3 regions of the Streptomyces sp. NPDC002787 genome follow, and region 3 is predicted to be linked to each of the others. Evidence: riboswitches for the same ligand, from Rfam matches in the RefSeq annotation. Region 3 holds a riboswitch; each other region holds the start of a gene.

Region 1 (7,697 bases), on a different contig from region 3:
AGGCGCTCGCCGATCACCTCGGCGACCGGCTGCCGCATCACGCTGGACCGGCCGAGATCGCCGGTGAGCGCGGACGTGAGCCACCGCCACCAGCGCACGGCGAACGGTTCGTCCACGCCGAGGTTGGCCCGCAGCCGGTCCAGGGTCTCCTGGTCGGCGCCGAGGGCGGCGGTGCCCGCGTACGCCTTGACGGGGTCGAAGGGGGAGGCGGCGGCGATCGCGAACACGCCGAAGGTGACGACCAGGAGGACGGGGACGGCGAACAGGGCCCGCCGTCCCGCCAGTCGTGCCATCGCTCCCCAGGGGAGTCGGCTCACTTCTTCGGCTGCCAGTCCTCGATGTTCCACCAGGGCCCGGACGCGAAGCCGTGCTCGTGCGGCTCGACCTGTGTGGTCAGTCCCTCCCAGCGGTCGGCGAGCACGTACACGTGGTCGATGTGGGTGAGGAAGGTGTAGCCGGGGTCCTTCACCAGCTCGCGCTGGAGCGTGACGTACGCCGCCTTGCGCGCCGCCTCGTCCTGGCTGCGGCGCCCGGTGTCGAGCGCCTCGTCGACGGTCGCGTTGTCGTAGCGGCCCATGTTGTTGAAGCCGTCGCCGGCGAGGGAGGAGTGCAGCATCGTGTAGAGGCCGAAGTCGGGGTCGCCGGTGCTGCCGAAGCCCGCGAGGACGGCGGTGTCCTTCATCCGGGGTTCGATGACCTCCCAGGTGGCGCTCTCCACCTTCACGTCGATGCCGGCCTTCTTGGCGTCGGAGGCGTAGGCGAGGGCGTGGTCCTGGCGGACCTTGTCGCCCGAGGGGTAGAGCAGGGTGAAGGCCGCCTTGCGGCCGTCCTTGGCGCGGACGCCGTCCGCGCCGGCCTTCCAACCGGCCTCGTCCAGGATCCGCCCGGCCTTGTCGAGGTCCTGCGGGCGTTCGATGCCCCGGGCGAACCAGGGGTCCTCGGTGGGCAGCGGCCCGTACGCCGGACGGCCCGCCCCGTCGAGGATCTTGTCGACCATGGCCTGGCGGTCCACGGCGGCGTCGAGGGCCTGCCGGATCGCGCGGTCGCCCGTGACCTCGTTGTCCGTGGGGAGGGTGACGGTGCGGTAGTCGTAGGACTCGGCGTCGTACGTCTTCCGGTCGTCGTCGCTCTCGAAGGTCGCGGCGAGGTTGGGCGGCAGGATCGCACCGTCGAGGTCGCCGGAGCGCAGTCGGGTGGCGCGTACGTCGTCGTCCTCGACGATCGCCATGGTGAACTTCTTCACCTTCGGCGCGTCGCCCCAGTACTCCGGGTTGGCCTCGAAGGTGAGCTTCTCGCCCTTGCTCCAGGTGGACAGGACGTACGGGCCGGTGCCGATCGGCTCGGTGTTGAAGGAGCCGGTGTTGGGGTCCTGCCCGCCCGCGACGTGCTCGGGGACGATCGGCAGGACCGTGCGGCCGGCGAAGGGCGCGTAGGGGTACTTGAGGGTGAAGACGACCTTGTCGTCGCCGTCCGCCCGTACCTCCTGGATGGCGTCCAGTTCACTGCGGGCGGTGTTGTTGGTCTTGTCGTCCAGGACGGTCCGGTAGGTGAAGACGACGTCCGCTGAGGTCAGGGGTTCGCCGTCGCTGAACTCCACACCTTCGCGCAGGGTGTAGGTGTAGGTACGGCCGCCGTCGCCGACCTCGGGCAGCGCCTTCGCCAGCGCGGGTCTCAGCTCCAGGTCGGCGTCCCGGGCGAGGAGTCCGTCGAAGATCTTCGAGTTGCCGTCCTTGCCGTAGCCGAGGAGCGGGCTGAGGGTCTCCGGCTCGGACGCCACCCCGATCACGACCGAGTCGGCGGCGCCGGCGCCGCCCGTGCCGCCGCCCGGCGCCGAACACGCGGTGGCCCCGAGGGCCACCGCCGCCGCGACGGCGACACGTCGTATCGGTCGGGACGTCATGAGCCTCACACCCTTGCTGCATTGCCAACGTTGTTGCACATTAATTGCAGGTAAGGGTTACCCAGGCAAATCGCGCATCAGTCCAACGATGTGACCTGCGGATATCGGCTCGGCGTCGGAGTCCGGGCCATCAGTCGGTCCCGCCCCGGCGGCTGCGGCCGGCCCGTCAGGCGGTCCCGCCCCGGCGGCTCCGGAACCACCACGCACCGCCGCCGAGCACGAGGACGGCAGCGCCGATACCGACGAAGACGGCGACGGGGAGTCCGTCGTCACCGTCCGTGCCGTCCGCCGCGGGCTCCGCCGACGGTGCGGAGGTCGGGTCGCTCGGCTCGGGCGAAGGGGCGGCCGTCGTGGGCTCCTCCGAGGGGCTGGGGGTGGGACTGACCAGCTTCGCGCCGGGGGCGGCGGCCTTCAGGTCCAGGCTGGGCGCGGGGTGACCGTGCCCGTGTCCGTGATCGTCCTCACCGGCGTCGTCCAGTTCGATCCACCGGTCCACCTTGCCGTCGCTGTAGGACTGCAGCGTCTTGAAGACCAGCGTCTTCGCATCGGGCAACTGCCGTACGGTGACGACGTACTCGACGTCCTCCCCCACGGCGAGCTTCTCGCCCGAGACGGTGTAACCGCGCTCGGTGGGGGCGAACTTCCAGCCGTCCGGGCCCTCCTTGTAGGTGATGTCGGCGGGGACGATGCCCTCGGGCAGGATCACCTCCAGCTCGGTGATACCGGCGGAGGTGGACTCCGACTCCGCGGAGAAGGTCAGTTCGACGTTCTGGTCGAGGGCCCGAGCCCCCTCCGCCTCGACCTCCGCGTGGGCCGCGGCTGGTCCCGCGGCGGCGACGGCCACCGCGAACGCGACGGTGGTGAGGACTCCGAGACGGCGCATGCCGGGTGCCAGGGTCGGGCGGTGCACGGCTAACTCCCTTGTGCCGATGATGTGAAGGCTGCATTCAAGCGCAGGGCGCCGGTCGGGGCCAAGGTCGATCGGGGCCTCCCAAAAGGGCAGTCGGGCCGCACCGAGGGGGCCGCCGCACCGGTGAAGCCGTCGTATCCGGGCAAGACCGTCCGTTCTCCCCGGGGCGTGTGTCGCATGTGACTGAGGGGGCGTGCGCCGGGGTGTGTGCGGTTCACCACCGCTTCCGCGCCACCGTCTCCGCTTGTCAGCGCCCTTGTGCGGGCACTACTGTCACCACGCCTTGGTGAACGGGAAATCCGGTGTCATGCCGGTGCGGCCCTCGCCACTGTGATCGGGAAGTCCGGCTCCGGTCCTCACGGACAGCCACTGGGTCTTCGGACCCGGGAAGGCGGAGCACGGGCGGTGGTACCCGTAAGCCAGGAGACCGGCCAAGGCGCGTCAACCATCCACGAGGTGCTGGAGAGGGTCTGCTGAGCCATGCACATAGCCGAGGGTTTCCTTCCTCCGGCGCACGCGATCGCCTGGGGCGTAGCGTCCGCGCCGTTCGTCGTCCACGGAGTACGGTCACTCACCCGTGAGGTCAGGGAGCATCCCGAGAGCACGCTGCTGCTCGGTGCCTCGGGGGCCTTCACCTTCGTCCTGTCCGCGCTGAAGCTGCCGTCGGTCACCGGCAGTTGCTCCCACCCCACCGGCACCGGACTGGGTGCCATCCTGTTCCGGCCGCCGATCATGGCGGTCCTCGGCACCATCACCCTGCTTTTCCAGGCCCTGCTGCTCGCGCACGGCGGTCTGACGACGCTCGGCGCCAACGTCTTCTCGATGGCGATCGTCGGCCCCTGGGCGGGTTACGGCGTCTACCGGCTGCTGCGGCGGTTCGACGTGCCGCTGATGGTCACGGTCTTCTTCGGCGCGTTCTTCGCCGACCTGGTCACCTACTGCGTCACCAGCGTCCAGCTGGCGCTCGCGTTCCCCGACCCGAGCAGCGGTTTCGTGGGCGCGCTCGGCAAGTTCGGCTCCATCTTCGCCGTCACCCAGATCCCGCTCGCGGTGAGCGAGGGTCTCCTCACCGTGCTGGTGATGCGTCTGCTGGTGCAGTCGAGCAAGGGGGAACTGACCCGGCTCGGCGTGCTCCTGACCGGCGAGCGGAACCGGAACCGGACCGAGGCGGTGGCCCGATGAACCGGAGCACGAAGATCAACGTCCTGCTGCTGCTCGTCGTGGCCGCGCTCGCCGTGCTGCCGCTGGCCCTCGGCCTCGGCGACCACAAGGAGGAGCCCTTCGCGGGCGCCGACGCCGAGGCGGAGACGGCGATCACGGAGATCGACCCCGGGTACGAGCCGTGGTTCTCGCCGCTGTACGAGCCGCCCTCCGGTGAGATCGAGTCGGCGCTCTTCGCCCTCCAGGCCGCGCTCGGCGCGGGCGTCCTCGCCTACTACTTCGGCGTCCACCGGGGCCGCCGGCAGGGCGAGGCACGGGCCCGCGCACAGCTGGAGGCGGGTGAGACCACCCCGGCAGCCGTGACGACCACGAAGACCGCGCCCGGCGGCGAGGGATCGCCGGGTGGTGCCGGGGAGTCCGCCGACGGGCGGGGCTGAGTTCTCGTGCTGCCGATCGACGCGGCGGCGCACAGCAGCCGCTGGCGCCGTCGCCATCCCGTGGACAAGGCCGTGCTGGGACTGGGCCTCACGGTCCTCGCGATCTCCCTGCCGCCCTGGCCCGGCGCGGCCCTGGTGCTGCTGACCGCGCTCGCCGTGCTGCTGGGCCCGGCGGGCGTGCCCGGCCGTCGGTTGTGGCGCGCCTACCGGGTGCCCCTGGGCTTCTGCGTGACCGGCGCGCTGCCCCTGCTCGTCCAGGTCGGCGGGCCCGACGGGTTCGTCACCCTGGCCGAGGGCGGCCCGGTCCGCGCCGGGGAACTGCTGCTGCGCACCTCGGCCGCCTCCCTCGGCGTGCTGCTGTTCGCCTTCACCACCCCTATGTCGGACCTGCTGCCCCGGCTGGTGAAGGCCGGGGTGCCCGCGCCGGTCGTGGACGTCGCGCTGGTCACGTACCGCATGAGCTTCCTGCTGCTGGACTCGGTACGCCGGATCCGGGAGGCGCAGGCTGCCAGGCTGGGTCACACCACGCGGGCGGCCACCTGGCGTTCGCTCGCCGGGCTGGGCGCCACCGCGTTCGTGCGGGCCTTCGACCGGGCCGCGCGGCTCCAGACCGGGCTCGCCGGACGGGGCTACGACGGCACCCTGCGCGTTCTGGTGCCCGATGCCCGGGTCTCCGTGCGCTTCACCACGGCCAGTGTCGTGCTCCTCGCGGCCGTGGCCGCCCTCACCTTCGTCCTGGAAAGGCCGCTGACATGAGCGAGCCCGTGCTGGTCGCCCTGCGGGGCGCGTCCTTCGCGTACGAGGACGGTCCGGCCGTGCTCAGCGACCTCGACTTCGAGGTGCGCGAAGGCCGCGCGCTCGCCCTGCTGGGCCGCAACGGCAGCGGCAAGACCACGCTGATGCGGCTGCTCAGCGGTGGACTGCGGCCCCGCACGGGCGGGTTGGCGGTCGAGGGGCAGCCGGTGACGTACGACCGCAAGGGCCTGACCCGGCTGCGTACGACCGTGCAGCTGGTCGTGCAGGACCCGGACGACCAGCTCTTCGCGGCGTCCGTCGCGCAGGACGTGTCGTTCGGGCCGCTGAACCTCGGGCTGTCCGACGCGCAGGTGCGGGCCCGCGTGGACGAGGCGCTCGGCGCCCTCGGCATCGCCGCCCTCGCGGACCGGCCCACCCATCTGCTCTCCTACGGCCAGCGCAAACGCACCGCCATCGCCGGCGCGGTCGCGATGCGGCCGCGTGTCCTGATCCTCGACGAGCCGACCGCCGGGCTCGACCCCGACGGCCAGGAGCGGCTCCTCGCCACCCTCGACGAACTGCGCCGGGCGGGCACCACCGTCGTGATGGCCACCCACGACGTCGACCTCGCCCTGCGGTGGGCCGACGACGCGGCGCTGCTCACCCCGGCCGGCGCGCGCACGGGCCCGGTGGCCGAGATGCTCGCCCGCACGGATCTCCTCCAGGCGGCGGGGCTTCGGCTCCCCTGGGGTGTCGCGGTCGCTCGACTCCTGCGCGACCAGGGCCTGTTGGCCGAGGAGGAGCCCGGTCCGCGCACTCCGGACGAGCTGGCGGCCATGGCGGGGGCGGGCACCGAAACGGGTCCGCTCCTGCCTCAGATCCGCAGGCCGTAGACGCGGACGGCGGTGCCCGCGAAGACCTCCCGGTCCTCGGCGTCACTCAGTTTGCACATCAACGAGTGGGCCACGTCCAGGACTTCGACGTAGTCGGAGGCGAGCCGGCAGACCGGCCAGTCGGAGCCGTACATCAGCCGCTCGGGGCCGAAGGCGTCCAGCACGGTGTCGGCGTACGGGACGAGGTCCGCGACCTGCCAGGAGTGCCAGTCGGCCTCCGTGACCAGGCCGGAGAGCTTGCACACGGTGTTCGGCAGGGCGGCCAGCCGCCGGATCTCCCCCGCCCATGGCTCCAGTTCACCGGAGGCGACGGGTGGCTTCCCCAAGTGGTCCAGGACGAAGGTGAGTTGCGGGAGACGGGCCGCCGCCTCCACGGCGGCCGGGAGTTGGTGCGGCTGAACCAGGAGGTCGTAGACGAGTCCCGCGTCGGCGACCTCGGCGAGGCCTCGCAGGACGTCCGGGCGCGCCAGCCAGCGGGGGTCGGGTTCGCCCTGCACCTGGTGGCGGATGCCCACGAGGTACTCCCCGCCGGGGCCTTCGCGCAGTTCGGCCAGGGCGTCGGCGACGGCGGGAGAGGTGAGGTCGGTCCAGCCGACGACCCCGGCGACCACGTCGCTGCCGGCGGCGAGGGCCAGGAACTCCGGGGTCTCCTCGGGCACGGTGATCGTCTGGACCAGGACCGTGGCGGTGACACGGGCGACGCTCGCGGCGGACTCCAGCTCGCTGAGGGTGAAGTCACGGCGCAGCGGGGCGAGTTCAGGACCGGTGATCCAGTCCTGGTCACGGACGGAGAGGTCCCAGACGTGGTGATGGGCGTCGACGGTCCAGGCGTCGGCGTCGTCCGTGCCGGTCACAGTTCCCACACCACGGGCAGTCCGGCGTCGGAGCCCTCGGCCGAGTAGTCGTGGACGACGTCGAGGAGGTCGGCCATGCGGGCCTGCCAGGCGATGTTGACCGGCAGTTTCTCCAGTTCGGCGATCATCGCCGCGTAGTCCTCGACCTCCAGCAGATGGAAGAGGTCGGTGCCGCTGCGCCAGATCGTCCACTCGCTCACCCCGGCGGCGCGGATGGCGGTGGTCAGCTCCTCGGGGACCTCGCGGTGGGCCGCCTCGTACTCCTCGACGCGGTCGGCTCGGACCTTGGTGTGCAGGGCGACTCTCATCATGCCTCCTTCAACTGTGGGACGGGGATGTTCGGGTTCAGCAGCCCCTCGGCGCGCAGTTCGTCCCAGAGGGCGGCCGGGATCCGACGGCTGAGCAGGTCGACCGTGTCGCGCACCTCCTCGGCGGAGCGCGCGCCCGTCAGCACGGCCGCCACCGCCGGATGGGCGGAGGGGAACGCCAGGGCGGCGGCGCGCAGCGGTACACCGTGGCGTTCGGTGACCGTCTTCAGCCGCAGGGCGCGGTCGAGCACGGTCCGCGGGACGGGGGCGTAGTCGTACGTGGCGCCCGGATTCGGGTCGATCAGCAGGCCGGAGTTGAAGGCACCGCCGATCAGCACGCTGCGCCCCCGGGCGGCGGCCTCGGGCAGCAGCTCGTGCAGCCCCTCCTGTTCGAGGAGGGTGTAGCGGCCGGCCAGCAGGACCACGTCGATGTCGGTCTCGCGCAGGAAGCGGGCGGGCAGCGCGGACTGGTTCATGCCGACGCCGATCGCCCCGACCA
Region 2 (7,697 bases), on a different contig from region 3:
TCCGCCTCGTCGAGCCGGTCCAGGCCGTGCGAGGTGGAGATCGTGAACCCGGCGTGCGTCCGCAGGGTCGGGCCCTCCGCCGACGCGACCGCGAAGTCGTACACCGGCAGGTCCTCGTCGCTGCGGTCGAGGCCGAAGACCTCGCAGACGACACCGAGTTCGAAGGGATGCACACCGTCCAGGAGGACGGCGGCCACGTTCTTCAGCATGCTGCCAGTGTGCCTTGGGGGTGGCAGTAATTCGAGGGGGTGCGGCAGTCCTGCCACTGTTTGTCAGGAGTATTCGGCGCGACAGTGGTGTCCATGGATACGACACAGCTGCAAGGACTCATCGGAATGCTGGCCGTTCTCGGGCTGCTCGCCCTGGTCGTGCTGCCCGCGATCATCGGGGTGATGCACGACCGCCGCATCGACCGGCAGCTCCGGCAGGCGGAGGACCGCGCCGCCGCCCTCGACGGGGCCGGCCCGGAGAGGCCCGCCCGCGATGCCTCCGCCCACGCCCACCGCATCGCCCGCGCCGCCTAGGCGGCGCAGGGAGGCGGCCTAGAAGTCCTCGTCCAGGTCGACGGTGCCCTCCACCGCCACCTGGTACGCGGACGGACGCCGCTCGAAGAAGTTCGTCAGTTCCTGGACGCCCTGCAGCTCCATGAAGGAGAACGGGTTCTCCGAGCCGTGGACCGGCGCGAAGCCGAGGCGCGTCAGCCGCTGGTCGGCGACGCACTCCAGGTACTGCCGCATCGACTCGGTGTTCATGCCCGGCAGGCCTTCACCGCACAGGTCGCGGGCGAACTGCAGCTCCGCCTCGACGGCCTCCCGCAGCATGTCGGTCACCTGCTGCTCGAGCTGCTCGTCGAAGAGCTCCGGCTCCTCCTTGCGGACGGTGTCGACGACGTCGAAGGCGAAGCTCATGTGCATCGTCTCGTCGCGGAACACCCAGTTCGTGCCGGTGGCCAGGCCGTGCAGCAGGCCCCGGCTGCGGAACCAGTAGACGTACGCGAAGGCGCCGTAGAAGAACAGGCCCTCGATGCACGCGGCGAAGCAGATCAGGTTGAGCAGGAAGCGGCGGCGGTCCGCCTTGGACTCCAGGCGGTCCAGCTTCTCGACGGAGTCCATCCACGTGAAGCAGAACTCCGCCTTCTCGCGGATGGAGGGGATGTTCTCCACGGCCGCGAAGGCCGCCGCCCGGTCCTCCGGGTCGGGGAGGTAGGTGTCGAGCAGCGTCAAGTAGAACTGGACGTGGACGGCCTCCTCGAAGAGCTGACGGCTCAGGTAGAGCCGGGCCTCGGGGGAGTTGATGTGCTTGTAGAGCGTCAGCACCAGGTTGTTCGCGACGATCGAGTCGCCCGTCGCGAAGAAGGCGACCAGGCGGCCGATGAGGTGCTGCTCGGCGGGGGAGAGCTTCGCGAGGTCGGCGACGTCCGAGTGGAGGTCGACCTCCTCGACGGTCCAGGTGTTCTTGATCGCGTCTCGGTAGCGCTCGTAGAAGTCCGGGTAGCGCATGGGGCGGAGAGTCAGCTCGAAGCCGGGGTCGAGCAGGTTCTGGGTGGTCATCACAGTCGGCGCGAAGCGCCGTCCTCCGGGGGTGGTGGTCGGGTGGCGGGCGGGAATTACTGGCAGGACTCGCAGGAATCGGGGTTTTCCAGGGAGCAGGCGACCGCGTCGTCAGGAGTCGCTTGCACGGGGATCGGGGTTTGCGCCTGGGCGGCGCGGGCGATGCGGGTCGCCGGGCGGGAGCGCAGGTAGTACGTCGTCTTCAGGCCCGACTTCCAGGCGTACGCGTACATCGAGGAGAGCTTGCCGATGGTCGGCGTCTCCAGGAACAGGTTCAGCGACTGGGCCTGGTCCAGATACGGGGTGCGGGCGGCGGCCATGTCGATCAGGCCCCGCTGCGGGATCTCCCACGCCGTGCGGTACAGCGCCCGTACGTCGGCCGGGATCCATGCGAAGTCCTGCACCGAACCGTTGGAATCGCGCAGCGCCTCGCGGGTGCGGGCGTCCCACACGCCCAGCTCCTTGAGGTCCTTCACCAGATACGAGTTGACCTGGAGGAACTCGCCGGACAGCGTCTCGCGCTTGAACAGATTGGACACTTGGGGCTCGATGCACTCGTACACACCGGCGATGGAGGCGATGGTGGCCGTCGGCGCGATGGCGAGGAGCAGGGAGTTGCGCATGCCGGTCGTCGCGATGCGCTCGCGCAGGGCCGCCCAGCGCTCCGGCCAGGTGAACTCGACGCCGTAGTGGTCGGGGTGCAGCACACCGCGGGCCGTGCGGGTCTTCTCCCAGGCCGGCAGCGGGCCGCCCCGCTCGGCAAGGTCGGCGGAGGCCTCGTACGCGGCGAGCATGACGCGCTCGGCGATCCTGGTGGACAGCGCCTTCGCCTCGGGGGAGTCGAAGGGCAGGCGCAGCTGGAAGAAGACGTCCTGCAGGCCCATCGCGCCGAGGCCCACCGGGCGCCACTTGGCGTTGGAGCGGCCCGCCTGCTCGGTCGGGTAGAAGTTGATGTCGACGACACGGTCGAGGAAGGTGACGGCGGTGCGGACGGTCTCGTCCAGCCGCTCCCAGTCCATGTCGCCCGCCGACCGGTCGGCGAACGCCCCCAGGTTCACCGAGCCCAGGTTGCAGACCGCCGTCTCCCCGTCGTCCGTGATCTCCAGGATCTCCGTGCAGAGGTTGGACGAGTGGACGACATGACCCGGCTCGGCCGTCTGGTTGGCCGTGCGGTTGGCCGCGTCCTTGAAGGTCATCCAGCCGTTGCCGGTCTGCGCGAGGGTGCGCATCATGCGGCCGTACAGGTCGCGGGCCGGGATGGTCTTCCTCGCCAGGCCGTTCGCCTCCGCCCTGCGGTACGCGGCGTCGAACTCCTCACCCCACAGGTCCACCAGCTCGGGCACATCGGTCGGGGAGAACAGCGACCACCGCTCGTCGGCGTTCACCCGGCGCATGAACTCGTCCGGGACCCAGTGCGCCAGGTTCAGGTTGTGTGTACGCCGGGCGTCCTCACCGGTGTTGTCGCGCAGCTCCAGGAACTCCTCGATGTCGGAGTGCCAGGTCTCCAGGTAGACCGCGGCCGCGCCCTTGCGCCGGCCGCCCTGGTTCACCGCGGCGACCGAGGCGTCCAGCGTCTTCAGGAACGGCACGATGCCGTTGGAGTGCCCGTTGGTGCCCCGGATGAGCGAACCACGCGAGCGGATACGGGAGTACGACAGACCGATGCCGCCGGCGTGCTTCGAGAGACGGGCCACCTGGTGGTAGCGGTCGTAGATGGAGTCCAGCTCGTCCAGCGGGGAGTCGAGGAGGTAGCACGACGACATCTGGGGGTGCCTCGTACCGGAGTTGAACAGTGTGGGGGAGGAGGGCAGGTAGTCGAGGCGGCTCATCAGCCCGTAGAGCGCGGCGACTTCGTCCAGGGACCGTACGGTGTCGTCGGCCGCGAGACCGCTCGCCACCCGCAACATGAAGTGCTGGGGAGTCTCGACGACCTTGCGGGTGATCGGGTGCCGGAGCAGATAGCGGCTGTGCAGGGTGCGCAGACCGAAGTAGCCGAAGCGGTCGTCGGCGGCCGGGTCGACCAGGGAGTCGAGGCGCCCGGCGTGGACGCGGGCGAACTGCGCCGTGCGGTCGGCGACGAGGCCTTCCCGGTGGGCCACGGCGATGGACTCGGTGAACGTCGTGACGCCCTGCGAGGCGGCTTCGGCGCGGATGCCGATGGCCAGCAGGCGGGCGGCCAGCTTCGAGTAGGCGGGGTCCTCGGAGATGAGGCCCGCGGCCGCCTCCGTGGCCAGCTCGCGCAGCTCCGCCTCGTCGGCCCTCGCGGACCGGCCGCGCAGCGCGGCGGCGGCGACCCGGCCGGGGTCGGCGTCGGGGAGGTCGGCGGTCAGCTCGGTCAGGGTCCGCAGCAACGCGGTACCGGGACCGTCGGACTCCGTCACCGGGGCGGTTGAAGCCAGGTCGGCTGAAACCGGGTCGGCTGGCGCGATGGTCACGTGGGGGCTCTCCCTCGCTCGGCTGGGGCCATTGGGAGGGCAGGCAGCAGCACACGAGCGCACGGGGGCGTCGCGTCCACCGGCCCATTCCACGAGGCCCGGACGTCAGGGCACCCGGACCGGACGGCCGGGCGCACTGTCGGCAGGTGTTCGGACTGGACAGGCGTGCATGCACGCGAGTACACCGTTGCGGGACAGCTCCGGATTCGCACCGGATTCCCCTGCGGCGACAGCGAGCATGAGCATACATCTTGTGTCGGGCTGCGGTGACACCCCCAGATGTTGTGTCGCGGCGGCTCCGGCGACGGCTCCGGCGACGACTTCGAAGCGTGTCAGAGCGTCAACTCGTAGGTGAGGAGCAAGAGGTCGTCGAGGTGGGGGACGGGGTTCCAGTCGCGCTCTGGTGTGCGAGTGAAGCCCAGCCGTTCATAGATCCGGTGGGCGGCGTGCATGCGGCTCTGGGTCGACAGCACGACGCGTGCACAGCCGTCCACGGCCCGGGCGCGCTCCAGGCAGGCCCGGACGAGGGCCTCGCCCGCGCCCCGTCCGCGGGCCTCGCGTGCGACCGCCAGCATGCGGATCTCGGCCTCGCCCGGGCCGGCGATGTCGGCCATCGGGCCTCCCGCCGGGACGAAGGTCACTCCGCCGAGCACTCTGCCCTCCTCGACGGCGACCAGCACGTCGGCCGCCGCGGCCCGTTTCGCCACGTCCCGCAGCTCGCCGAGGTACTCGTCGCTCTCCCCGAAGTCCAGGAGACCGTCTGCCAGATAGGCCCGTGCGGTGATCTCGCCGAGGGTGGGGTACTCGTCGGGGGAGATCTGCCTGATGGTGATGTCCATGGCTCGAAGTCTGCATGAGGGCCGCCAAGTCGCGTCCGAGGTTTTCCACAGGGGCGACGACTTGTCGGATGATCGGCACGGCATCAGGGGGCGGTCGACTCCGGGCCCGCTCAACCCGCCGGAGCGGTCGGCTCAGGCAACCGCCGGCCACCGTGGCAGCGCCGTCACGAAGTCCTCGCTGAAGTCGCGGGTGCCCGGGCCCAGGGCGACGCGGCCGGTGGCGCGGAGGCGGGCGGTCAGGGCGGGGGACTCGGAGTAGTACACCCGGCGGGCGGCGGCCGGCACGAACACGGTCTGGCCGCGCGTGAGTTCGCTCGCGCACTCCACGACGACGGCTCCGCCGGCGGCCTCGACGAACGCCTCGTCCCCGCAGACGCCGACGGCCAGCGGGTCGTGCAGGGGGCAGGTGCCGTCCCCGCCGTGGCGGGTGTACGCGTCCATGTAGGTGCGCATCAGCCGGGCCGCGAGGGCCGTGCCCGGGCCCGCGGCCTCCAGTGCGGCGAGGTCGGCGGGGCGGAACAGCCAGCGGTGTGAGGCGTCCAGGTCGACCATGGTGAACGGGATGCCGGAGGAGAGGACGATCTCGGCGGCGTCCGGGTCGGCCCAGACGTTGAACTCGGCGACCGGAGTGAAGTTCCCCGGGACCTGGGCGGCACCTCCCATGAACACGAACTTCCGCACGCGGTGGGCGAAGGCCGGGTCCTCCAGCAGGGCGATGGCCACGTTCGTGAGGGGGCCCGTGGCGCACACCGTCAGGTCGCCCTCGTACGCGTGGGAGAGCCGGAGCAGAGCCTGCGCGGACGACTCCGCCGGGTGCGGGGCCGTGGAGTCGGGCAGTGTTTCGTCGCCGAGGCCGGCCGGGCCGTGGAAGGCGGACGCCTCGCGGTAGGGGAGGCGGGACAGGGGGCGGCCCGCGCCGCGGTGGACCGGGACGTCGCTGTCGATGCGCAGGGCTCGGGCAAGGGCCCGGGCGTTGGCGTAGGTCGCCTCGGCGGGGAGGTTGCCGCCGACCGATGTGTACGCCTTGAGGTCCCACAGGCCGGTGCCGAGCAGGTACTGCAGGGCCACGGCGTCGTCGATACCGGGGTCGCTGTCGAGGACGATCGGGGCGCGAGCGGTCACCGAATCAGCGTAGCCGGGTGTTCTTCGCCCCCGCCGCCCTTACCCGTCCCATCCCAGGGGCGCTGCCCCTTCGACCCCGAGGGGGTTCGTTGTCGGGTGCGGGTGGGTGGGGGGCGAAGGGGCGCAGCCCCTGGTGGGGGAGGGACGGGTAGGGGCGGCGGGGGCGAGAAAAGGCGCCCCCGCCGCCCCGGAACCCGGTGATGGACTAGTGGCTCGTGCCCGCCGTCGCCGGCGGCAGTTCCACCTGGACGCCCGCGTCGCCCGCGTCCGCCGTGTAGTCCTCCGGCTTGGTCTCGTCGATGCCGTCGGGGGCCTTGGCCGCGCGCAGGACGAAGGTGAGGACCACGGTGACCACGACGTTGAGCACGAAGGCGGTCAGACCGATGTACCCGATCTCGCCGATGCCGGGGATCTCCGCAGATGACCCGCCGAAGTGCTTCTGCGTGGGGGAGGCCACGCCGTACGCGGCCAGCGTCCCGTACAGCATGCCGACCGCCCAGCCGGCGATGAGCGCCCAGCGGTGGAACCAGCGGGTGAAGAGACCCCCGACGAGGGCCGGGAAGGTCTGGAGGATCCAGATGCCGCCGAGCAGCTGGAAGTTGATGGCGACCGTCTTGTCCATGGTGAGGACGAACGCCAGCGCGCCCACCTTCACCAGCAGCGACACCAGCTTGGAGACCTTGGTCTCCTGCTGGGGCGTGGCGTTCGGCTTGATGAAGTCCTTGTAGATGTTGCGGGTGAAGAGGTTCGCCGCAGCGATGGACATGATCGCCGCGGGGACCAGGGCGCCGATGCCGATGGCGGCGAAGGCCACTCCCGCGAACCAGTCGGGGAACATCGTCTCGAACAGCTGCGGGATCGCCAGCTGGCCGTTCTGCACCTGGATGCCGGCCGCGATCGCCATGAAGCCGAGGAGGGCCAGCAGGCCCAGCATCAGCGAGTACAGCGGCAGGATCGTGGTGTTGCGGCGGATGACCTCGCGGCTCTTGGACGACAGCGTCGCCGTGATCGAGTGCGGGTACATGAACAGTGCCAGCGCGGAGCCGAGGGCCAGGGTCGCGTACGTCCACTGGCTGGCGTCGCCCGGGACGAGCGCGCCGCGCGGCTTGTCCGTCGCCGGGTTGGTCTGGCTGTACGCCTCGCCCGCCTTGGCGAAGATGTCGTCGAAGCCGCCGAGCTTGATCGGGATGTAGATGATCGCCACCGCGATGACGATGTAGATCAGGGTGTCCTTCACGAACGCGATCAGCGCGGGGGCCCGGAGGCCGGACGAGTAGGTGTACGCGGCCAGGACGCCGAAGGCGATCAGCAGCGGCAGGTCCTTGATGAACCAGTTGGTGTCCTCGCCGCCGCCGACGCCCATCACGTCCAGGACGGCCTGGATGCCGACGAGCTGCAACGCGATGTACGGCATCGTCGCGAGGATGCCGGTCAGGGCGACCGCCAGCGACAGGCCCTTCGAGCCGAAGCGGCCGCGTACGAAGTCCGAGGTCGTCACATAGCCGTGCTTGTGGGAGACCGACCACAGGCGGGGCAGGAAGGTGAAGATCAGCGGGTAGATCAGGATCGTGTACGGCACCGCGAAGAAGCCGGCCGCGCCCGCCGCGTAGATCGCCGCCGGTACGGCGACGAAGGTGTACGCGGTGTAGAGGTCGCCGCCGAGCAGGAACCAGGTGATCCAGGTGCCGAACGACCGGCCGCCCAGGCCCCACTCGTCGAGGCTGTGCTCGTTCTCGGCCTTGCGCCAGCGC
Region 3 (7,697 bases):
TGGCGCCGTGCGGGGCGTGGCGGACCGTGCGCAGGGTGACCCGGTCGGGGTGGCGGGCGGCGAGGCTGCGAGAGGGGCCCCAGGGGGCGACGACGTCGTCGGGGCCGTGGAAGAGCAGCGTCGGGGTCCCGAGCTCCGGCGGGACGGCAGCCTGTTCGCCGGGGGCGGCGCGCAGTCCCGTACGGCCCTGGGCGGCGCGGACGGCGAGGGGCAGCAGGACACCGGGGGTGCGGCGGGCGGCGGCGAGGGCGCGCAGGGTGGCCGTCCAGTCGAGGACCGGCGAGTCCAGGACGAGTCCGGCGACGCGGTCGCGCAGCGGGGAGTGCGTGGCGGCGCGCAGGGCCATGGTGGCGCCGGTGGACCAGCCGTGCAGGACGACGCGTTCGGCGCCGAAGCGGACGGCGTACCGGATGGCGGCGTCCACGTCGCGCCACTCGGTCTCGCCGAGGTGGTGCAGGCCGTCCGGGGAGCGGGGTGCGCCCGGGTCGCCCCGGTAGGCGAGGGCGAGCACCGGGAAGTGGTGGCGGTGCAGGGACTCCATGACGTTCATGGCGTGTTCGCGGGTGGCGCCCAGGCCGTGCACGGCGATCACCCAGATGTCCCGGTCCGCGGGCACCAACCAGGCAGGCAGGGTGCCGAGTTCGCCGGGGATGTCGACGTCGTCATGGTCGAGGCCGAGCGCGGTGCGGGGGTCGCCGATGTGGGTGTAGGGGGTGAGCCGCACCTTGTCGCCGGGCTCCAGGGTGCCCCGGTTGACGCGTTCCAAGCGGCGTACGACCGCGTCGGGGGCGTGGGGGGCGCCGTTGAGGACATTGCCGACGACCGCGTGGGAGCCGTGGCCGGTGAGGCCGTAGGTGCCGGGGCGCTGGGAGGCGAAGGCGCGGGTCAGGGCGATGCGGCCGGCGGCGGTGGAGTGCACCGTCAGTCGGGGTTCCGTGGGCAGGGGTCCGCCCGGCGGCGCCTTCAGGGCGGCGTCGCTTGCCAGCCGGCCCGCGGCGACACTGGCCGCGCCGGCCGCGAACATGACCCCGGCGGCCACGGCCGCCGCTTTGACTGCACCCACGGCTCCAGTGTCCTGGCGGACCCCGTCGGGGGCCAGTGGGCGTGCAAGTCGGGGTGCCGAGGGGGACGGAGGTCGGTAGGTCGCGGGGGCGTTCAGTGCGTGCCCTCCGGTGCCGGCGGCGTTCAGCGCCGGCCCTCCGGTGCCGGCCCGCCGGTCTTCCCGCGCGCCGTCCGGGGGCCGTCACCCCGGCTGGCCGTACCCCCGGAGCCTGTCCCCCGTCGCCGCCAGCTGTTCACGGGTGAGCAGGTTCGGGGTGAGGCCCGGTACGGAGGCGGCCGTCAGCCAGACCCGGGACATCCATTCGAGTTGGGCCGTGCGGTCGTAGGCCTCCCCGAGGGTGTTTCCGTAGGTGATCGTGCCGTGGTTCTGGAGCAGGCAGGCGGTGCGCCCTGTCAAGGCGCGGAGCATGTTCTCGGCCAACTCCGGGGTGCCGTAGGTCGCGTAGGGGGCCACGCGGACGGGTCCGCCGAGGGCGGCGGACATGTAGTGGATCAGTGGCAGCTCGCTCACGAGGGTGGAGACGGCCGTCGCGTGGACCGCGTGGGTGTGGACGACGGCACGGGCGTCGGTGGTCGTGTGGATCGCCAGGTGCATGGGGAGTTCGCTCGTCGGGCGGAGGGTGCCGAGGACCTGTCGGCCGGAGAGGTCGACCCCCGTCACGTCGTCCGGGGTCAGACGGTCGTACGGCACGCCCGTCGGTGTGACCAGGACGGTGTCCCCCACGCGTACGGACACGTTGCCGGAGGTGCCGACGACCAGACCGTCGGCCACCGTCCGGCGGGCCGTCGCGACGAGCTCGTCCCACGCGCGCGCCACGTCGTCCGGCACACCCTGCCGCCGTTCGTCTCGCGAACGCCGTGGACCCTCACCCGCGCCCCGCTCGTCCCGGGCGTTCCCCTGCTGCTCAGCCATGCCGCGATCCTGCCAGGCGGGCCGCGGTGACGGGTCCGGGGCGGGGCACTGTAGGGCCGAAGGCGGATCTCCGGAAGAGCCCATATGTGCATACATCACCCAGAGTTGGCGATTGGCCGGGGATCGACCGGGATTCGGTGATCTTCCCGTAGCCTCCGGATGTTTTGTCGCACACGTCGCCATTCCGGGGGGAAACATGGCCCGTGATCCCAAGCCGTCCCGTCGTCGCAACCGCGTGTTCGCGGCGTCCGTCGCGGCGCTCGCCCTAGGGGGGACCGGCCTCACCGAGATCCCTGTCTCGGCCGCCGCCAAGCCCAAGGGGCACGACGTCTCCTCGCACCAGAAGAAGGTGAACTGGTCGAGCGCGAAGTCGAAGGGCGCCAGGTTCGTGTACGTCAAGGCGACCGAGTCCACCACCTACCGCAACCCGTACTTCAGCCAGCAGTACGACGGCGCCAGGAACGCGGGCCTGATCCGCGGCGCGTACCACTTCGCGCTGCCGCACGCGTCGTCCGGGAAGACCCAGGCCCGCTTCTTCGTGAACAACGGCGGCGGCTGGCGCGCGGACGGCTGGACGCTGCCGCCGGCGCTCGACATCGAGTACAACCCGTACGACAAGAAGAAGTGCTACGGCCTGAGCGACAGCGGAATGGTCGGCTGGATCAGGTCGTTCAGCGACGAGGTCAAGCGTCTCACCGGCCGCCGTCCGGTGATCTACACGACCACCCACTGGTGGAAGACCTGCACCGGCAACAGCACGGCCTTCGGCGGGAACCACGCGCTGTGGCTGGCCCGGTACGACTCCACGGAGGCGGGAGAGCTACCCGCGGGCTGGAAGTTCTGGACGATCTGGCAGCACGACAACGGCAGCGGGAGCCTGCCGGGTGACCAGAATCTCTTCAACGGATCCATGAGCCGGCTGAAGAAGTTCACCAAGGGGCAGAGTCAGGGCCAGGACCGGGGCTGAGGCTGGGGCCGTTCCCCGGGGCCGAGGCTACGACCTGGGCTTACGGAGCCATTCGTTCCGCCTGCGTTCGAGACAGTGCCGCCGTTCCCCGCGGCCGACGCCTCCGTCAGCCCACAAGCGGAACGGCGGCACCTCGTTCGCTACATCCGTACGCCTGTCCTAGTTCATCTTCCGTTCACCCAGGTTGCCTACGGTCCACATGCCACTGACGTCCAAAAGAAGCCCGGGTAAATGGAAAACTTCTCGCTGATCCTCGCGATCGTGGTGATCACCGCGCTTGCGTTCGATTTTACGAACGGTTTCCACGACACCGCCAACGCGATGGCCACCACCATCTCGACCGGCGCCATGAAGCCCAAGGTCGCGGTGGCCATGTCCGCCGTGCTCAACCTTGTCGGCGCGTTCCTTTCCATAGAGGTCGCCAACACCATCTCCAAGGGGCTCGTCGACGAGTCCGGCATACAGCCAGAGGTCATATTCGCGGCGCTCGTGGGCGCCATCCTCTGGAACCTGCTGACCTGGCTCGTCGGGCTCCCCTCCAGTTCCTCGCACGCCCTGATGGGTGGCCTGATCGGCGCCACGATCGCCTCGGTCGGCGTCGGCTCGGTGCACGGCGACGTGCTCGTCACCAAGGTGCTGATACCGGCCGTCGCGGCTCCGCTGGTCGCCGGTGTCGCGGCGATGTTCGCCACCCGGCTGACGTACGGGCTCGGGCGGCACACGAGCGAGAAGGCCTCCGGCAAGGGGTACCGCGCCGGTCAGATCGCCTCCGCCGGCCTGGTCTCACTCGCCCACGGCACCAACGACGCCCAGAAGACGATGGGCATCATCACCCTCGCCCTGGTGGCCGGCGGCGCCCTCGCGCCCGACTCCGACCCGCCGGTGTGGGTCATCGTCTCCGCCGGTCTGGCCATCGCGCTCGGCACCTACCTGGGCGGCTGGCGCATCATCCGCACGATGGGCAAGGGCCTGACCGACCTCCAGCCGCAGCAGGGCTTCGCCGCCCAGACCAGCGCGGCCACGGTCATCCTGGCCTCCTCGCACCTCGGCTTCTCCCTCTCCACCACGCACTCGGTCTCCGGTGCCGTGATGGGCGCGGGCCTCGGCCGCAAGGGCGGTGTGGTCCGCTGGTCCACGGCGACCCGGATGTTCGTCGCCTGGGGTCTGACCCTGCCGGCCGCCGCGCTGGTCGCCGCGCTCGCCGAGTGGGTGACGTCCTTCGGGACCTGGGGCACGGCCGTCGTCGCGGTCTTCCTCATCGCCTCCAGCGCCGCCATCTGGGTGATCTCCCGCCGCGAGGTGGTCGACCACACCAATGTGAACGACCACGCCGAGGAGCCCCCGGGCGTGGTGACCACGGCCATCGCCGCGGTGACCCCGCCGCCGGCCGGCACCGTGACCGAGGAGCTCGCGGCGACCATCCCGGCCCCCGCGGCCACGACCGCCGCCGAGACCACGACCCCGGCGAACTCGTCCACGCCGACGGCCGTCTGAGCCCCGCGACCTCCTGAGGAAGATCACCACCATGCACATCGACTGGGCAGCTCTCGGCTCCGTCTTCGGAGTCAGCCTCGTGGTCACCGTGGCCCTCGTCGGCCTCTTCACCCTGGGCATCGTCGGCCTCTCCAAGCGAGAGGCGGCGTCAACCCGGGGCGAGTCGGTGCTACCGGCGACCGCTGGGGCGTACGTGTGCTTCGCGCTGTGCGCGGCGGCAGTGGCGTACGGGATTTCCCTCATCATGACCTGAGACCGGAAACCCCACGGCCCCCCTGGGGGCCGACACCGGCAACTTCAGAATCAGCCCCCGTGGGCGTCCTATGACGCTTACGGGGGTTGATCCATCGTCAGCGGTGGTGCGGCCTCCTAGGCCGAGCCTCCCCCAGCGCCCGGTTCAGGACCCGGAGCCGTTCCGTGACCGGGGTCAGTCCCCACCACAGGCCGGCCCCGGCGGCACCGAGCACGGTCACCACCAGCCAGACCAGGGCACGCACCTCACCGCTCGGCACGAGAAGCGCGGCCAAGGCACCCGCCCCGACGGACAGCACGCCCATCACGGAGCAGAAGAGCGCCAGTGGGGCGGCGGCGGTCACCCGTTCTCGCCAGACGTCCGGCTTCCCCCCGCGCGCCGCAGCGGTTTCCCTCGCTCGGTCTCCCATGTGCGCACCTCCCGTCCCCCGGACGGATGTTCACGATCCGCCCGCTCCCGGGTCCACAAGTCCCGCCAGAAAACCACACCACGCCGCGTAGCGAAAGACGAGCAGCGCGTCACTGTTCGAGTTCGAGTCACGGGTCATGACCCGCCTCTGTCCGGCAGCAACTTCCACGCAGTTGTCCGCGTGACGGTATTTCAGCGGTGTGGGGCTCAGCACACCATTCCACCGCAGGTCAACAGCGAGTTGACGGGTCTTCCAGGGGCGTGGTGGACTGCCGGGGCCATGTACGACGGCAGGAGAGGAAGCCGGTGCGAGTCCGGCGCGGTCCCGCCACTGTCACCGGGGAAGAACCTTCCCGGGAGCCAGGAACTCTCGCCGTCGGTCTCGTCGAACCAGGGCGTGGACACCCTGAGTGAGGACATATCGCCATGCGCGGCTGCCCATCGGGTCTCGATATCCGCTCGTTGCCCGACCCCGTGGTCGGCTGAACCGATGCGTGCCGACCGCGTCTTCGCGTACGGCGCCGCCGCCGGGCTCCTCGGTGATCTGCTGCTCGGCGATCCTCGCCGGGGGCATCCGGTCGCCGCGTTCGGGCGGGCGGCCGGTGCCGTGGAACGGGTGCTGTGGCGGGACCACCGGGGGTGGGGCGCGCTGCACACCGCGGTGTGCGCGGGTGGCGCCGTGGCGCTGGGGGCCGTGGCCTCGTCCGTCGTACGGCCGTCGCGGGCGGCCTCCGTCGCGTTGACCGCCGCCGCCACCTGGGCCGTCGTCGGGGGGACTTCGCTCGGGCGGGAGGCCAGGGCCGTGGGGCGGTTCCTGGAGACAGGGGACGTCGAGGGCGCGCGGGCCCGGTTGCCGCACCTCTGCGGGCGTGATCCTCAGGCACTCGACCGGGACGGGATCGCGCGGGCCGTCGTGGAGTCCGTCGCCGAGAACACCTCGGACGCGGTGGTCGGTGCCCTGGTGTGGGGCGCCGTCGGTGGGGTGCCGGGGCTTCTCGGGTTCCGGGCCGTCAACACGCTGGACGCCATGGTCGGGCACAAGTCCCCGCGTCATCGGCGGTACGGGTGGGCTTCCGCGCGGCTGGACGACGTCGCGGGGTGGCCGGGGGCCCGGCTGACGGCCGTCCTGGCCACGGTTGCCGGTGGGAACCCCCGGGGGGCCGTGCGGTCTTGGCGGGCGGACGCGGGGAAGCATCCGAGTCCCAACGCAGGGCCTGTGGAGGCGTCGTTCGCGGGGGCGCTCGGGGTGCGGTTGGGGGGCACGTTGTCATACGGGGGGCGGGTCGAGCATCGGCCTGTGCTGAACGGGGAGGGGCGGGCCGTCGTCGTGGAGGACATCGAGCGGGCCGTTCGGTTGTCGCGGCGGGTGAGCTGGCTGGCGTTGGGGGTCAGCGCGGCGGGTGCGCTGGTGCTGGGCCGGGTCACGAAGGGGAACTCATGAGCGGCGATCGTGGCGTGGGTGGGGGGCTGCTCGTGGCCGGCACCACCTCCGACGCCGGCAAGAGTGTCGTCACCGCCGGGATCTGCCGGTGGCTGGTGCGGCGGGGTGTCAAGGTCGCGCCGTTCAAGGCGCAGAACATGTCGCTCAATTCGTTCGTGACGAACGAGGGCGCCGAGATCGGGCGGGCGCAGGCCATGCAGGCCCAGGCCTGTCGCGTCGAGCCGACCGCGCTCATGAATCCCGTGCTGCTCAAACCCGGTGGGGAGCGGAGCAGTCAGGTGGTGCTGCTGGGGAAGCCCGTGGGGGAGATGAGCGCGCGGGGGTATCACGGGGGACGGCAGCAGAAGCTTCTCGGAACCGTTCTCGACTGTCTCGCCGAGTTGCGGGGCACGTATGACGCGGTGATCTGTGAGGGGGCCGGCAGTCCCGCCGAGATCAACCTTCGGCGGACCGACATCGTCAACATGGGGATCGCCCGCGGTGCCGGGCTTCCCGTGCTCGTCGTCGGCGACATCGATCGTGGGGGTGTCTTCGCGTCCTTCTTCGGGACCGTCGCACTGCTCTCCGCCGAGGATCAGGCCCTCGTCGCCGGGTTCCTCGTCAACAAGTTCCGCGGGGACGTCTCCCTGCTGGAGCCCGGGCTCGACATGCTGCACGGACTCACCGGGCGGCACACGTACGGTGTGCTGCCCTTCCGGCACGGGCTCGGCATCGACGAGGAGGACGGGCTGCGGGTCTCCCTGCGCGGAACCGTCCGCGAGTCGAACGTCGCGCCGCCCGTCGGGGAGGACGTGCTGCGGGTCGCCGTGTGCGCGATCCCGCTGATGTCCAACTTCACCGATGTGGACGCGCTCGCCGCCGAACCCGGTGTCGTCGTGCGGTTCGTGGACCGGCCCGAGGAACTGGCCGACGCGGATCTCGTCGTCATCCCAGGGACCCGGGGAACGGTACGGGCGCTGGAGTGGCTGCGGGAGCGGGGGCTCGCCGACGCCCTCGTCCGCAGGGCCGCGGAAGGGCGGCCGATCCTCGGCCTGTGTGGCGGGTTCCAGGTGCTCGGGGAGCACATCGAGGACGAGGTCGAGAGCCGGCGGGGGCACGTGGAAGGGCTCGGACTCCTGCCCGTTCGCGTGCGGTTCGCCCGTGAGAAGACGCTCGCGCG

Evidence for each region. A riboswitch is a leader RNA that binds a small molecule or an ion and turns the genes downstream of it on or off. The one in region 3 is predicted to bind cobalamin.
Region 1: it holds a riboswitch for cobalamin, as region 3 does, so the genes downstream of both, ACWD26_RS19705 (energy-coupling factor ABC transporter permease) here and ACWD26_RS06410 (cobalamin biosynthesis protein) in region 3, are expected to answer to the same signal.
Region 2: it holds a riboswitch for cobalamin, as region 3 does, so the genes downstream of both, ACWD26_RS11885 (ribonucleoside-diphosphate reductase subunit alpha) here and ACWD26_RS06410 (cobalamin biosynthesis protein) in region 3, are expected to answer to the same signal.

What each region holds. Positions count from the first base shown of each region.
Region 1 covers NZ_JBSFVC010000013.1:135,630-143,326, reverse strand. The annotation lists gene ACWD26_RS19720 (ABC transporter permease) at 1-293, opposite strand, end outside; gene ACWD26_RS19715 (ABC transporter substrate-binding protein) at 314-1,900, opposite strand; gene ACWD26_RS19710 (DUF1775 domain-containing protein) at 2,067-2,810, opposite strand; cobalamin riboswitch at 3,078-3,260, shown strand; gene ACWD26_RS19705 (energy-coupling factor ABC transporter permease) at 3,291-3,992, shown strand; gene ACWD26_RS19700 (energy-coupling factor ABC transporter substrate-binding protein) at 3,989-4,408, shown strand; gene cbiQ (cobalt ECF transporter T component CbiQ) at 4,415-5,164, shown strand; gene ACWD26_RS19690 (energy-coupling factor ABC transporter ATP-binding protein) at 5,161-6,036, shown strand; gene ACWD26_RS19685 (amidohydrolase family protein) at 6,018-6,890, opposite strand; gene ACWD26_RS19680 (L-rhamnose mutarotase) at 6,887-7,198, opposite strand; gene ACWD26_RS19675 (aldo/keto reductase) at 7,198-7,697, opposite strand, start outside.
Region 2 covers NZ_JBSFVC010000007.1:134,574-142,270, forward strand. The annotation lists gene ACWD26_RS11870 (GlxA family transcriptional regulator) at 1-209, opposite strand, end outside; gene ACWD26_RS11875 (hypothetical protein) at 303-524, shown strand; gene ACWD26_RS11880 (ribonucleotide-diphosphate reductase subunit beta) at 543-1,550, opposite strand; gene ACWD26_RS11885 (ribonucleoside-diphosphate reductase subunit alpha) at 1,607-3,985, opposite strand; cobalamin riboswitch at 4,110-4,231, opposite strand; gene ACWD26_RS11890 (GNAT family N-acetyltransferase) at 4,318-4,824, opposite strand; gene ACWD26_RS11895 (nucleoside hydrolase) at 4,957-5,946, opposite strand; gene mctP (monocarboxylate uptake permease MctP) at 6,152-7,697, opposite strand, start outside.
Region 3 covers NZ_JBSFVC010000004.1:69,041-76,737, forward strand. The annotation lists gene ACWD26_RS06375 (alpha/beta hydrolase family protein) at 1-1,063, opposite strand, end outside; gene ACWD26_RS06380 (class II aldolase/adducin family protein) at 1,244-1,975, opposite strand; gene ACWD26_RS06385 (lysozyme) at 2,172-2,942, shown strand; gene ACWD26_RS06390 (anion permease) at 3,174-4,436, shown strand; gene ACWD26_RS06395 (hypothetical protein) at 4,468-4,689, shown strand; gene ACWD26_RS06400 (hypothetical protein) at 4,787-5,098, opposite strand; gene ACWD26_RS06405 (DUF397 domain-containing protein) at 5,129-5,311, opposite strand; cobalamin riboswitch at 5,346-5,489, shown strand; gene ACWD26_RS06410 (cobalamin biosynthesis protein) at 5,588-6,538, shown strand; gene ACWD26_RS06415 (cobyric acid synthase) at 6,535-7,697, shown strand, end outside.